DNA from 3 places in the Rhizobium sp. 10PS4 genome. Region 1 is predicted to be linked to each of the others. Evidence: predicted binding sites of a transcription regulator. Region 1 holds the regulator's gene; each other region holds the start of a gene.

Region 1 (3,273 bases):
TCGCCTTCGCTGAACGGCGTGCCTTCGGCCGTGCCCTGGATCTCGACAATCCCGCCGGTGCCGGTCATGACGAAGTTCGCATCGGTCTCGGCCGAGGAATCCTCGATGTAGTCGAGATCGATCACCGGCTGGCTGGCGAAGATGCCGCAGGAGATGGCGGCGACATGATCCTTCAGGACCCGGTCGACCTTGATCATGTTGCGGCTTTCCATCCATTTCAGGCAGTCGTAAAGCGCGATCCAGCCGCCGGTGATCGACGCTGTCCGCGTGCCGCCATCGGCCTGGATGACATCGCAATCGAGCGTGATCTGCCGTTCGCCGAGCGCCTGCAGGTCGACGACGGCGCGCAGCGACCGGCCGATCAGCCGCTGGATTTCCTGGGTGCGGCCGCCCTGCTTGCCGGCGGCGGCCTCGCGCTTCATGCGTTCGCCGGTCGCCCGCGGCAGCATGCCGTATTCGGCCGTGACCCAGCCCTTGCCGGTATTGCGCAGCCATGGCGGCGTCTTTTCTTCGAGGCTCGCCGTGCAGAGCACATGCGTATCGCCGAACTTCACCAGGCAGGAGCCTTCCGCATGCTTGGAAAAATTGCGCTCGAACGAGACCTTGCGCATCTGGTCGATCTTTCTGCCTGAAGGCCGCATTCTTATCTCCTGGGGTTTATTTGACCGCTTCTACGATTGGCGGCGCTCATTTGCAAATTCCCTTTTGCCACGGGTGTTAGTTTGACTATATTTTCGGGAAGTATCATCAGCACGGGTTCGAAAGCTTCATGGGCATCAGGTCGACGTCGGTTTCGGATGCCGTAGCTGCGCTGGACGAGCGCTCCAGGGAAATTTTTCGTCGCATCGTCGAAGGTTATCTGGAAAGCGGCGAGCCGCTCGGTTCGCGCAACCTGTCCCGTATCCTGCCGATGTCGCTGTCCCCGGCCTCGGTGCGCAACGTGATGAGCGATCTCGAAGAGCTCGGCCTGATCTATTCGCCGCATGTCAGCGCCGGCCGGCTGCCGACCCAGATCGGCCTGCGCTTCTTCGTCGATGCCTTCATGCAGGTCGGCGACCTCTCCGCCGAGGAGCGCGCCAGCATCGACCGCCAGGTGCGTGCCGAAAGCGGCGGCAATCCCGTCGAATCGATGATGAACGAGGCAAGCCGCATGTTATCCGGAATTTCGCGCGGCGCCGGCCTCGTCATCACCTCGAAAAGCGATCCGGTGCTGAAACATGTCGAGTTCATCCGGCTCGAACCGACAAAGGCGCTGGCCGTGCTCGTCGGCGATCACGATCAGGTGGAAAACCGCATCATCGAACTGCCGGCGGGCGTCACCTCCTCGCAGCTGACGGAAGCGGCGAATTTTCTCAATGCCCATATGTCCGGCCAGACCCTACCGGAGCTCCGCAAACAATTAAGCCGGCTGAAAGACGACGTCCGTCACGAACTCGATGCCCTGTCGCGCGATCTGGTCGAGCGCGGCATCGCTGTCTGGGCCGGCAGCCCGGACGAGGGGAAGCCGACGCAGCTGATCATCCGCGGCCGCGCCAACCTGCTCGAAGGCCTTGCCGGCGCCGAGGATCTCGACCGGCTGCGCCTGCTGTTCGACGATCTCGAGAAGAAGGACAGCCTGATCGAGATCCTCAATCTCGCCGAAAGCGGTTCGGGCGTGCGCATCTTCATCGGTTCGGAAAACAAGCTCTTCTCGCTGTCCGGCTCGTCGCTCATCGTCGCGCCGTATCGTGACGACGACGATCGTATCGTCGGTGCCGTCGGCGTTATCGGCCCGACGCGGCTCAATTATTCCCGCATCGTGCCGATGGTGGACTACACAGCCCAGCTCGTCTCCCGCCTTTCGCGCAATCAGCTTTGACGCGCAGCAATCAGTCACGCGGAATTTTCGCTTCTTTGTCACGCAGACTTGATTTTTTTCGGTCAAACCTCGATATCGGGCGCATCTGAAGACACCAACCGGAGACCGTCATGACCGATGACACGACGAAAAACGGACCTGACGCAACTGCGGCCGATGCCGCAGCCGACGCTGCCGCCTACGTCGAGAACGAAACTGCGCAGCAAGAGCCCGCCCAGCCGGACCCGATCGAGCTTCTGAAAGCCGAAAACGGCGAGCTGCGCGACCGCTATCTGCGCCTTGCTGCCGAGATGGACAATCTGCGCCGCCGCACCGAGCGCGAGGTGAAGGATGCCAAGTCCTATTCCGTCGCGGGTTTCGCGCGCGACATGCTCGCCGTCTCGGACAATCTACGCCGCGCGCTTGACGCCATCTCTCCGGAAACCAAGGCTACTGCCGATGCCGGCCTGAGCACGCTGATCGAGGGTGTCGAGATGACCGAGCGTGCCATGCTGTCGGCTCTGGAACGCCACGGCGTTCGCAAGCTGGAGCCGGTTGGCCAGAAGTTCGATCCGAATTTCCATCAGGCGATGTTCGAGGTGCCGAACCCGGACGTGCCGAACAACACCGTCGTCCAGGTCGTGCAGGCAGGCTTCACCATCGGCGAGCGCGTGCTGCGCCCGGCCATGGTCGGTGTCGCCAAGGGCGGCCCGAAGCCGGCCGAAACCGAAACCAACTCTGTCTTCGACGAAAAAGACGCCTGAGATCGTTTCCTTCCTCCTCGCGAGGAAGGGAAACCGAAGCTTTAGATGCGGGCGAAGCGTTCGATCAGCAGATCGAAGAAGCCGTCCGCATCGACATGGCGCATGACCCTGGCGTTGCGCTTGCGCTCGGTCACATGCCACCAGTCGACGACGGTCATGCCGACCGTGAGTTCGGATTGGACCTCGATCTCGACATTGCAGTCCCGGCCCTTGAAAAGCTCCGGCTTCAGCAGGTAGGCGACGACGGTCGGGTCGTGCAGCGGCCCGCCGTCGGAACCGTATTTCTCGATGTCGAAGCGTTCGAAGAATTCCAGCATCTCGACCATGGCCTTTGCCGGCGCCGTGCCGATCTCGGCCATGCGCTTCACCCGGTCCTTGCGGGTCAGCAATTGATGCGTCACGTCAAGCGGCATCATCACGATCGGAACGCCTGAGCGGAAGACGATATCGGCCGCCTCTGGGTCGACATAGATGTTGAATTCGGCCGCCGGCGTGATGTTGCCGCCCTCGAAGAAGCCGCCGCCCATCATCACCAGTTCGCGGATGCGGGGGGCGATATCAGGCGCTTTCTGGAAGGCCATGCCGATATTGGTGAGCGGCCCGAGCGTGCACAGCGTCACCGTACCTTCCGGCTCGCGGCGCAGCGTCTCGATGATGAAGTCGACGGCATGG
Region 2 (3,273 bases), on a different contig from region 1:
CTTCGCGCGCAACAGTGCCACGCCGCCGCCGGGCACGATGCCCTCTTCGACCGCCGCACGGGTGGCGTTCAGCGCATCGTCGATGCGGTCTTTCTTTTCCTTGACCTCCGTCTCGGTCGCGCCGCCGACGCGGATGACCGCGACGCCGCCGGCGAGTTTCGCCAGGCGTTCCTGCAGTTTTTCCTTGTCGTAGTCGGAGGTGGTGTCTTCGATCTGCGCCTTGATCTGCTGGATGCGCGCCTGGATGGCCGCTTTCTCGCCGGAGCCGTCGATGATCGTGGTGCTTTCTTTGTCGATCAGCACACGTTTGGCGTGGCCGAGCATATCGAGCGTGACGTTCTCGAGCTTGATGCCGAGATCCTCGGAAATCATCTGGCCGGCGGTCAGCACGGCAATGTCTTCGAGCATCGCCTTGCGGCGATCGCCGAAGCCCGGCGCCTTGACGGCTGCGACCTTCAGGCCGCCGCGCAGCTTGTTGACGACCAGCGTCGCCAGCGCCTCGCCTTCGACGTCCTCCGAGATGAGCAGCAGCGGTTTGCCGGTCTGTACGACGGCTTCCAGGATCGGCAGCATCGCCTGCAGGCTGCCGAGTTTCTTCTCGTGAACGAGGATATAGGGCTCCTCCAGTTCCACGCGCATCTTCTCGGCATTGGTGACGAAATAGGGCGAGAGATAGCCACGATCGAACTGCATGCCCTCGACGACATCGAGTTCGGTTTCGGCGGTTCGCGCCTCTTCGACGGTTATGACGCCCTCATTGCCGACCTTGTCCATTGCCCTGGCGATCATCTCGCCGATGGTGGCGTCGCCATTGGCGGCAATGGTGCCGACCTGTGCGATCTCGCCTGACGATTTGACCTTCATCGCCCTCGCCTTGATTTCCTTGACGACGGCGATAACGCCGAGATCGATGCCGCGCCTCAGATCCATCGGGTTCATGCCGGCAGCGACGAGCTTTGCGCCTTCGCGGAAGATGGAGGCGGCGAGCACCGTTGCCGTCGTCGTGCCGTCGCCGGCAAGATCATTGGTCTTCGATGCCACCTCGCGCACCATTTGCGCGCCCATGTTCTCGAACTTGTCTTCGAGCTCGATCTCCTTGGCGACGCTGACGCCGTCCTTGGTGATGCGCGGTGCGCCATAGGCCTTGTCGATGACGACGTTGCGACCCTTCGGGCCAAGCGTCACCTTGACGGCGTTGTTGAGCAATTCGACGCCGCGCAGCAGGCGGTCGCGCGCGTCGGTAGAGAACCTGATTTCCTTGGCAGACATGATATTTCTTCCCAGTTCGGTCTTGAGTTGCGGGTCACAAATTCGACCCCTCAGGCGGCTTTGCCGGCAGCCGCTTCGGTCTTTTCGACGATGCCCATGATGTCGGTCTCCTTCATGATCAGAAGGGTTTCGCCATCGATCGTGACCTCGGTCCCCGACCATTTTCCAAACAGAATGAGATCACCGACCTCGACATCGAGCGGGACGAGATTGCCGCTTTTGTTGCGCAGGCCCGGGCCGAATGCGACCACTTCGCCTTGCTGCGGCTTCTCCTTGGCGGTGTCTGGAATGATGATCCCGCCCTTGGATTTGACATCGCCTTCCGCACGTCGAATGACGACGCGGTCGTGAAGTGAACGGAATTTCATAGAGGGTCTTTCTGCTGCCGGCGCGTAGGGCGGCTGCAATTCATAAATAGCACTCGTGGCACTCGATTGATAGGAGTGCCAAGAAATATTGTTCGCACGGGGAACTTCTGGAAAAATTTAGGAAATAAATTTGAACGGATATTTTGCAATAATCAGGAAATGAAGAGAATTTTTACGACACCGCACCTAATTTTATTTAAATGGTTATCGAGTTAATTTGGCGTTTTTCATAGATAAATTCGAATTTATCTTGATTTAAACTCAATCGAGGCGCAATGATAGGCCTCGTCGATTTGGCCGACTTGGCTTCGCGGTGTCAGAGAACTACGACCCGCCATCACCACTGAATTTTCGATAGCAATTTGTGACGTCGTTCTGGCGTCGATTTCGCCTATTCCGATCCGGAATGAGCTTGGCGCTGACCGCGGATGTACCGGCAGCCTCGAGTTCGTCCGGTTCGGAACTCAACGATACAGGAAACGCATCGGCGCTTCCTGCGGAGGCCTCAGCCGTGACCAGTCGCACCACACAAACAGTCGTCCGCTTTTCATCCTCATTCCACCTGCCCGGTTTCGACGGGGCGCAGCCAGCCGGAGAATACCGCGTCGATTATGACGAGGAATTGATCGATAGCGTTTCCAGGCTTGCCTGGCTAAGGGTCGGCGCCTTCATCCACCTGCCGGCGATTGCCGCGCAGAGTTCGACGCAGCAGATGATGCCTATCCACCTGTCAGATCTCGAAACCGCGCTCGAAAAGGACCACAAACCGTCATGACCGCTACGCGCATCCCGCAACGCAATGGACGCTCGATCCGGCGCGAGGCAGCAACACATATCTTCAAGGTTGGACAGACTGTCCGGGTGAAGGACGGGTTCCTGGTCGTTCCCTCCAAGCTCCCCGAGACATACCGCATTACCGCCACGCTGCCTCTGAGAGGAAATGTGCTGCAATACCGCATCCGCAGTGACGATGAACGTCATGAGCGGGTCGCGACGGAAGACAGCCTGGAACTGGTAAACCTATCGCCCGCCGGCAGCGGCGCAACACTGATCGAGAGGACGTTTGGCCATGGCCACGGCCCGAATGACGAAAGGTTGACATCGTGAACAGCCATGAAGACGAAGCCGAACGAAGACGGAATGCCTTTGCCGTCGGCACATGGGAAAACAAATGTGGCGCTTCCGGCCGCTACTCCATGGAGATCGAACGCGACCGCCGGATCGAATCCGCCCGTTCGTGGACCGTCTATCGTGTCTCAGCAGGCGTTCCAGTGCACTCCGAGCATGCCGTGACAGGCAAGAGCCGTCCGCAGGCCGGGAAAGACATGATGTCCTTCAATCTTCTCAACATAGGATACCGGAAGGAATGGCTGAGGCTGTCGGACGCCGCCCGGAGTGAAACTCCGCCGGTTCAACCATGGCGCTAGCCTTCCTGAATCAAAGCCGCAGCTTCGATGCGGCGAGAAATGCTGTGCGCTTCGTCGGCCATGACGGCATGTTCCAGGTGTTGTTCTTCATCGAGATTGGCGCACTGGCGAAATCCGACACCACATTGCAAAGAACCGAGCCTTCGGAAACGAGGTGGCTTTCGTCTTTCGATGCCCTGCGTAACTCCATTCAGGACGTGGCACACAAA
Region 3 (3,273 bases), on a different contig from region 1:
GTCCTATTGTCCGTTCCTGATGTCGCGCAAGAGATCCAGGCCGCGCTGGTATTTTTCCGTTTTCTTGCCAGCTTGTTCGGCCTGTCGGAGATTATCTTCGAGATCGGCCCGTTTGACGGGCAAGGCCAGCGCGTTTGATGCCGCACGTCTGACGAAATCGTCATCCGGCTCGTCCGGCCGCCGTGTCAGAGCATTCACCGCGGAGATGATCGCCGGCGGAAACCCTTCTTCCCGCAGCCTGTCGAGCGTCCAGCCGCTGCCCTTCTCGACGACGTCATGAAGGTAGGCGACCGTTCGCGTCTCCTCACCGGAAACGAGAAGCGCTACTCGCTGGCAGTGCTCGAAGAACGGCCGGCCGGTCTTGTCCGCCTGGCCTTCGTGGGCCGTAAGAGCGATCTGGATGGCATGGTCGAGATGCTGCATGGCGATCACGGCCCTTCGGTCTTCCTGATCTTCCGCCAGGAAGGCTTTTCGCCCGTCGTCATCTCTATGTCAGGCACGGGAGCCTTGGCGGCCTCAACAGGCCACGTTCTTGGCCGATCGAAATCGCCGCTCTCGCCCGCCCCTTGAAGCAATGCCGCATCATCCCTGTCGTCTTCATCGAGCAAGTTCTGCAGCGTCTCATGCTCATCCTCGCCGGCAAGTTCGTCGCAGGCTTGAAGCCAATGGCGCTGGTCAGCGCCATCCGGGCGGCCCTCGGCCTCCCAGATTTCGTAGGCACGGCGACGGATTTGCTCGTGCTTGTCTATAGCCATGATCGCCTCCAAGCGCATTGGAACGAGCCGCCCGAAGAGCGGCTCGGCCGCCCTTTTCAGGGCGTGTTGATGGTTGGAAGAAAATCCTCCACCTGCTTGCGTTGATCCTTTGGAAGCGTCTCCACCCGTTCCTTCCAGAACCGTTCGGCCTCCGGCGGATCCTTGTCCCAGTGGCGAACATCGGTGATATTGTCATCGATCATCGACCGGCGGTGGCCGCCGAGACTGAGATATTTTTTCGCAAGCTTCAGGCTTGGGGTTTCGGTGCCGCTATCGCGACTTAATACCGAACTCACATTGCGCCGGGCGGTCTCCAATGCCCTTTTGCGATCGGTTTCGGCCCGTTCGGTATCGGCGGACCGCGCATCGTCGGTGCCGCTCTCTGGCGGCACGTTGGATCTGAAAGTCATCATGGATCACCTTTCGATGTTGTGATCCAATAACCTTCGCAAGCAGTGAGAGTTCCGCGTGGGTGGCGATTGATTTGAGCGGGGGATCGAGGCGGAGCCACGCATCCGGCGATCAATGGACGGCCATGCTCACCATCCGATAGGGGTGCACGGCTTCGAATTGCGAGATCATCGCCGTTGCCTGCTGCAATACGAGCTCGGCATTTTCCGGATCATCACGGGCGAGCTCATCGGCGTTGACGCGGATCGCTTCAGCCATGTTGTTGGAGATTGCCGCAAATTGCGTATTGCCTTCGACAAAGGCCTCACGCGCCGTGTCCTCCAGCGTACGAGCGATATCGACGAGGATTTCCTCGCGTTCCTCGATACTGAGGTCTTTGATTAGTTTGGTGTTCTCTTCCATGTCACTCACTCCTAAAGACGTGGGACGGTGACCGAGCTCATCAAGCCTCGGCCACCAAAGAACTAGGAATGCCGAAATACGGATTCAAGCCTCAATGCCGTTCGCCCTTTTATTGGAACGCAGGAGCCGATTGTCTGTTCCCTGTTGGGCGTTAGCAGTCTTCGGCGGAGAGTGCTAATTTTTCTTTCGTCGCCTCTTGAAATTGCTGAACCCTCGAACCAGATCATTCGCGCAAGGCGCGCGCGAACCTGCACCCGCCCGGATTGGTTATCCGGTCCGGCCACGGGAACAACGTCATCATTGTTCATCGATGGAGGAAGACATGTCGTTTCGACCGCTTCATGACCGTATTCTCGTCCGCCGGGTCGATTCAGAGGAAAAGACCAAGGGCGGCATCATCATTCCCGACACCGCCAAGGAGAAGCCGCAGGAAGGCGAGGTTATCGCCGTCGGCCCCGGCGCACGCAACGACGCCGGCCAGATCCAGGCTCTCGACGTCAAGATCGGCGATCGCATCCTGTTCGGCAAGTGGTCCGGCACCGAGATCAAGATCAACGGTGAAGATCTGCTGATCATGAAGGAAAGCGATGTCATGGGCATTATCGAAACCCAGGGCGAAAAGAAGCAGGCCGCCTGAGATCCCTACGGACATCCGTCAACGCTGGAGCGCTTCAGCTTTTCATGGAAACGCAGAACAGCTCCAACCTTTTATTTCTGACGCAATTCCAAGCGGAAAACCGCGCCGCACTTTTCCTGGAACTGCTCTGGCTGCCGATGAAGGAGTGAGGACATGGCTGCTAAAGAAATCAAATTCAGCACAGAAGCCCGTGAGAAGATGCTGCGAGGCGTCGACATCTTGGCCAACGCCGTGAAGGCGACCCTCGGCCCGAAAGGCCGCAACGTCGTGATCGAAAGGTCTTTCGGCGCGCCGCGCATCACCAAGGACGGCGTTTCGGTCGCCAAGGAAATCGAACTCGAAGACAAGTTCGAAAACATGGGCGCTCAGATGGTCCGCGAAGTCGCCTCGAAGACCAGCGACGTCGCCGGCGACGGCACCACGACTGCAACGGTGCTGGCCCAGGCGATCGTCAAGGAGGGCGCCAAGGCGGTGACTTCGGGCATGAACCCGATGGACCTGAAACGCGGCATCGATCTTGCGGTCGGCGCCATCGTCGCGGAACTGAAGGCCAATGCCCGCAAGATCTCCAACAATTCCGAGATCGCCCAGGTCGGCACGATCTCCGCCAACGGCGATCCCGAAATCGGCCGCTTTTTGGCGGAAGCCATGGAAAGGGTCGGCAATGATGGCGTCATTACCGTCGAAGAAGCCAAGACCGCCGAAACCGAACTCGAAGTCGTCGAAGGCATGCAATTCGATCGCGGCTATCTCAGCCCCTATTTCGTGACCAATGCCGACAAGATGCGGGTCGAGTTCGAAGACCCCTATATCCTCATCCACGAGAAGAAGCTGTCGAACCTGCAGTCGATGCTGCCGGTTCTCGAAGCAGTCGTCCAATCCAGCAAGCCGCTGCTGATCATCGCTGAAGACGTCGAAGGCGAAGCCCTCGCAACGCTCGTCGTCAACAAGCTGCGCGGCGGCCTGAAGATCGCTGCCGTCAAGGCGCCTGGCTTCGGCGACCGCCGCAAGGCCATGCTCGAAGACATCGCCATCCTGACCGCCGGCACCGTCATCTCCGAAGATCTC

Evidence for each region. The regulator HrcA, encoded in region 1, represses chaperone genes, less so after heat shock. The targets are predictions, from matches to a motif close to GTTAGCACTCNCNNNNNGNGAGTGCTAAC.
Region 2: a site for HrcA is predicted at 1,692-1,720, ahead of RWJ89_RS29680 (co-chaperone GroES). Genes of this name have one in related genera too.
Region 3: a site for HrcA is predicted at 1,719-1,747, ahead of groES (co-chaperone GroES). Genes of this name have one in related genera too.

What each region holds. Positions count from the first base shown of each region.
Region 1 is NZ_JAWDIW010000021.1:65,197-68,469, reverse strand. Features, by position in the region: gene rph (ribonuclease PH) at 1-641, opposite strand, end outside; gene hrcA (heat-inducible transcriptional repressor HrcA) at 770-1,858, shown strand; gene grpE (nucleotide exchange factor GrpE) at 1,969-2,601, shown strand; gene RWJ89_RS31335 (nucleoside hydrolase) at 2,643-3,273, opposite strand, start outside.
Region 2 is NZ_JAWDIW010000018.1:114,875-118,147, reverse strand. Features, by position in the region: gene groL (chaperonin GroEL) at 1-1,269, opposite strand, end outside; gene RWJ89_RS29680 (co-chaperone GroES) at 1,320-1,637, opposite strand; gene RWJ89_RS29675 (hypothetical protein) at 2,149-2,412, shown strand; gene RWJ89_RS29670 (hypothetical protein) at 2,409-2,744, shown strand; gene RWJ89_RS29665 (hypothetical protein) at 2,741-3,064, shown strand; gene RWJ89_RS29660 (DUF1488 domain-containing protein) at 3,055-3,273, shown strand, end outside.
Region 3 is NZ_JAWDIW010000001.1:437,591-440,863, reverse strand. Features, by position in the region: gene RWJ89_RS02005 (HD domain-containing protein) at 4-423, opposite strand; gene RWJ89_RS02000 (DUF2934 domain-containing protein) at 429-755, opposite strand; gene RWJ89_RS01995 (hypothetical protein) at 812-1,168, opposite strand; gene RWJ89_RS01990 (hypothetical protein) at 1,278-1,568, opposite strand; gene groES (co-chaperone GroES) at 1,891-2,205, shown strand; gene groL (chaperonin GroEL) at 2,359-3,273, shown strand, end outside.